DNA from 2 places in the Streptomyces sp. NPDC001744 genome. Region 2 is predicted to be linked to the other one. Evidence: predicted binding sites of a transcription regulator. Region 2 holds the regulator's gene; the other holds the start of a gene.
The links. Region 2 encodes HspR, which represses chaperone genes until heat shock. Its sites were predicted from a motif close to TTGAGNNNNNNNNNCTCAA; they were not measured.
Positions count from the first base shown of each region.

Region 1: lon (endopeptidase La) is a predicted target of HspR. The motif match lies at 1,479-1,497, and genes of this name have one in related genera.

Region 1 covers NZ_JBIAUG010000024.1:27,081-29,468, reverse strand. Annotated here, with positions in the region: gene ACFYZY_RS25110 (spermidine synthase) at 1-281, opposite strand, end outside; gene ACFYZY_RS25105 (hypothetical protein) at 609-1,169, opposite strand; gene lon (endopeptidase La) at 1,520-2,388, shown strand, end outside.
Region 2 covers NZ_JBIAUG010000005.1:302,477-304,864, reverse strand. Annotated here, with positions in the region: gene dnaJ (molecular chaperone DnaJ) at 1-907, shown strand, start outside; gene ACFYZY_RS09350 (heat shock protein transcriptional repressor HspR) at 912-1,355, shown strand; gene ACFYZY_RS09345 (hypothetical protein) at 1,417-1,884, opposite strand; gene ACFYZY_RS09340 (helix-turn-helix transcriptional regulator) at 1,890-2,388, opposite strand, start outside.

The DNA.
Region 1 (2,388 bases), on a different contig from region 2:
TCGCGCTCGACGACCGTGATCCGGCCCCAGCGCGGGTCGGCGGTGGCGTGGGCGAGGGAGAAGCCGACGCCGAGGCCGCCGACGAGGACGGAGGCGCCGGCCCTGCGCTCCTCGGGCAGGGCGTCGAGGGCCGCGTCGATCAGGAGCCGCTCGGAGCGCCCGTCGGAGGTGTCCATCAGGAAGGTGCCGTTGGCGATGATCTCGTAGTGCTCGTCGCGGCGCCGCAGGACGACCTCTCCGTGGGGTCCTTCGCGGCGGTCGAGGGTCACGGGGCTGGGCATCGTCGGTCACTCCGCTCTCGTCGTCGGGCCGTCCCGCCGCCGTGGCGGACGGTCCGGGCCATCCTGGCCGGACACCCGCGACCGGGCCAAACCCGTTGACGGGAACGGGTGGTGGAGGTCCGCGCCCCTTCCCCGCCGAGGCCCTCCCGGAACCCCTCGACCCGGGCCCGGGTCGGCGCCCCGCACTCCCGGGCCGGGCCCGTGCCGGACGCCTCGGAGGGGACGTCCCGGAGCGGAACGCGGGGAGCGGCCCCCGGGCCGTCGCACACGGACCCGGGGGCCGCTCACGTCCTCGCGGTCCCGCTCCTCACGTGGGGGTACCGCCGCTCACGGGCTCGTCGGCGGGCCGCCTCCCGGAAGGGCGGCGAAGACGCGCCGGAGGGCGGGCGGGCGGTCGCCGTCGTCCGCGACGACGAGGCGGTGGCGGTACGTCACCCGGTACTGGAAGCCGTCGGCGACCGGCCTGCCGGTCGGCCGCGCCGGGACGAGGGCGTACGCGGGGTCCTCCAGGGCCGCGCGCAGCTCGGCGGTCTCGGCGGGGGTCTGCCGGCCGGTCCGGGGCGGCTTGGTGCCGGAGAGGACGGTCCAGCCGCCGTCCTGGCGCACGACGAGCTGGTTGCGCACGCCGGCGAAGCCGCCGGTGACGACCACCTCGACCAGGACCCGGCCCGGCCGGGAGTCGGACGGCGGGGCGCCCGGCTCCGTCGTGGCGCCGGGCGTGCCCGGGGTGTCCGACGTTCCTGACGTGCCCGGCGTGCTCGACGTGCCCGCCGGACCGGGCGATCCCGGCCCGGGAGGGGACCCGGAGCCGCAGCCGGTCGCGCCGCCCACCAGGACCGCCGCCAGCAGCAGGGCCCCGCACCACGTTCCCCGTACGCCTCGTCTCATGGGAGGAGCATGCCCCCGGGCGCGCCCGTCCGCAGCCGGAGCGCCCGGTTCCGCCCACCTGGCCGATCGGTCCGCCGGGGCGGCCCTCCCGTCGGGTGCCCTCCTCCCTCCGGACGGTTCCGGCGAGCGGTCCCCGGTGCTCCCGGCCCGGCGAGCCGGGCCGTCGGGGGAGGGGGCCGCCCGGCCGCCCGCGCCGGTGCGATGGCCGTCATGCCCCTCGAGGCATGACGCCGAGCGGAGGCGACGCGCGCCCCCGTTCGTTCGCTCGGAGCGAACAAAGTGCCGGGAACATCTCCGGGCTCACGAGCATTGAGTCAGTACAGCTCAACTTCACTGCCGAAAGGGAGATCATGGCTTCTGAGTCCATGGCGTCCGTGCCGCTCACTCTGCCCGTGCTGCCGCTCGACGACGAGGTCGTGCTGCCCGGAATGGTGGTGCCGCTGGACCTGTCCGACAGCGAGGTACGGGCCGCCGTCGAGGCCGCCCAGGCCGCCGCGCGTCCCGGGGAGGGGAAGCCGCGGGTGCTCCTCGTGCCCCGCGTCGACGGCACCTACGCCGGGACCGGCGTGCTCGGCACCGTCGAGCAGGTCGGACGCCTGTCGGACGGCGACCCCGGCGCGCTCGTGCGCGGTCGCGGCCGCGTCCGCATCGGTGCCGGTACGACCGGTCCCGGCGCCGCCCTGTGGGTCGAGGGGACCGTCGTCGAGGAGACCCTGCCTGACCCGCTGCCCGGCGCCGTGACCGAGCTGGTCAAGGAGTACAAGGCGCTGGCCACCAGCTGGCTCAAGAAGCGCGGCGCCTGGCAGGTCGTGGACCGGGTCCAGCAGATCGAGGGCGTCGGCGCCCTCGCCGACAACTCCGGGTACTCGCCCTTCCTCACCGTCGCGCAGCGGGTCGAGCTCCTGGAGACCGCCGACCCGGTCGCCCGTCTCCGCCTCGCCACCGCCCAGCTCCGCGAGCACCTCGCCGAGCAGGACGTCGCCGAGACCATCGCCAAGGACGTCCAGGAGGGCGTCGACAAGCAGCAGCGCGAGTTCCTGCTCCGCCGCCAGCTCGAAGCCGTCCGCAAGGAGCTGCGCGAGCTCAACGGCGAGTCGGAGGGCGACGAGTCCGACGACTACCGCGCCCGCGTGGAGGCCGCCGACCTGCCCGAGAAGGTGCGGGAGGCCGCCCTCAAGGAGGTCGAGAAGCTGGAGCGGGCCAGCGACCAGTCCCCCGA
Region 2 (2,388 bases):
TCCCGGGGGCGGCTCGTTCAACTTCGACCTGGGCGACCTCTTCGGAGGCGCCCAGGGCGGGCCCGGCGGGTTCGGCGGTGGCGGCATCGGGGACGTGTTCGGCGGACTGTTCAACCGGGGCGGGGGCGGCGCGCGCACCCAGCCGCGGCGCGGCCAGGACATCGAGTCCGAGGTGACGCTCAGCTTCACCGAGGCCATCGAGGGCGCGACCGTACCGCTGCGGATGTCCAGCCAGCAGCCGTGCGCGGCCTGTTCGGGCACCGGCGACAAGAACGGCACGCCCCGGGTGTGCCCGACCTGCGTCGGCACCGGGCAGGTGTCGCGCGGCAGCGGCGGCGGCTTCTCCCTCACCGACCCCTGCGTGGACTGCAAGGGGCGCGGCCTCATCGCCGAGGACCCGTGCGAGGTCTGCAAGGGCAGCGGCCGGGCCAAGTCCTCCCGCACCATGCAGGTCCGCATCCCGGCGGGCGTCTCCGACGGGCAGCGGATCAGGCTGCGCGGCAAGGGGACGCCGGGCGAGCGCGGCGGGCCCAACGGCGACCTGTACGTCGTCGTGCACGTCGACGCCCACCCGGTCTTCGGCCGCAAGGACGACAACCTCACCGTCACGGTGCCGGTCTCCTTCACGGAGGCGGCGCTCGGCGGCGAGATCAGGGTGCCGACCCTCGGCGGTCCCGCGGTCACGCTCAAGCTGCCCGCGGGCACGCCGAACGGCCGGACCATGCGCGCCCGGGGCAAGGGCGCGGTCCGCAAGGACGGTACGCGCGGCGACCTCCTCGTCACGGTCGAGGTCGCCGTGCCGAAGGAGCTGGACGAGAAGGCACGCGAGGCCCTGGAGTCCTACCGCGAGGCGACCGCCTCCGAGGACCCGCGGGCCGAGCTGTTCCAGGCCGCGAAGGGAGCGTGACCCGGTGGAAGGGCGCCGACGCAATCCGTACGAACTGACCGACGAGTCGCCGGTGTACGTCATCTCGGTGGCGGCCCAGCTCTCCGGTCTGCATCCCCAGACCCTCCGTCAGTACGACCGGCTCGGCCTGGTCTCCCCGGACCGCACGGCCGGCCGGGGACGGCGCTACTCGGCCCGTGACATCGAACTGCTCCGCCAGGTGCAGCAGTTGTCGCAGGACGAGGGGATCAACTTGGCCGGGATCAAGCGCATCATCGAGCTGGAGAACCAGGTCGCGGCGCTCCAGAGCCGGGTCGCCGAGCTGTCGGCGGCCCTCGACGGCGCGGCGGCGGCGATGCGGCAGCGCGAGGCCCAGGTGCACGCCTCGTACCGGCGCGACCTCGTGCCGTACCAGGACGTGCAGCAGGCGAGCGCGCTGGTGGTCTGGCGCCCCAAGCGCGGCGAGTAGTCCCCGCGGTACGCGTGAGGCCCCCTCCACGACGGTGGAGGGGGCCTCACGCGCGTCCGGGTCAGGGGATCAGTCCGGAGACGATCTCGCCGACCGTCTCGAACCAGGGCGCGGCCCCCGTGCCGAACGCGGCGGCCAGGGCGGTGCCGAGGGCGATGTCGAGGGGGGTCGCGCCGGGCTCCCACGCGTCGATGACCCGGCCGTCGCCCGAGGAGGTCAGGGTGCCGGTCCGCCGCCCGTTCCGGAGGAACCGGCTGTCCTGGTGGCCGCAGGGGACCAGCCGGTGGCGGACGCCGCCGGTCCGTACGTCCACCCGGTAGGAGCGCCGCAGCAGCCGTCCCCGGGCGGGCCGGATCGCGGCGGGCTCCCCGTCCACCGTCAGGGTCAGCAGGGCCGCGCTGCGGGTCCCTATCGGGGTGTGGGCGTCGGGCCGGGTTCCGGGGGCCCGCACGAGTTCCACGGTGGGCATCCCGTGTCCGGAGACCCGCAGGGTGCCGGCGGGGCCGTCGAGTTCGGTGTGCGCGTACACGGCGGTCAGCCCTCCCGTTCGAGGAGGCCGGACTGGGCGATGAGGTAGCCGAGCTGGGCCCGGCTCCCGCTGCCGAGGGCGGTGGCGAGCTTGGCGATGTGGGCCCGGCAGGTGCGCACGTTCATCCCGAGCCGGCGGGCGATGGCCTCGTCCACGTGGCCCTCGACGAGGAGTTTGGCGATGGAGCGCTGGACGCCGCCGATGCCGTCCACGGACGGGCTGTAGGGGATCTCCTCCTCCCAGGGCACGCCGTGCAGCCAGAACTGGTCGAAGACGCCGACGAGGTACTGCACGAGCCCTTCGTGGCGCAGCTCCAGGGCGACCTGGCGGTCGCTGCGCGCCGGGACGAAGGCGACCTTGCGGTCGACGATGATCAGGCGGTCGATGATCTCCTCGAGGGTGCGGACCTCCAGGCCGTGGGGGCTGATGCGCTCCACGTACCCCATGGTCGCGGAGTGGTGGCGGGCGGTGTGCTGGTAGAGGGTCCGCATGCGTATGCCGCGC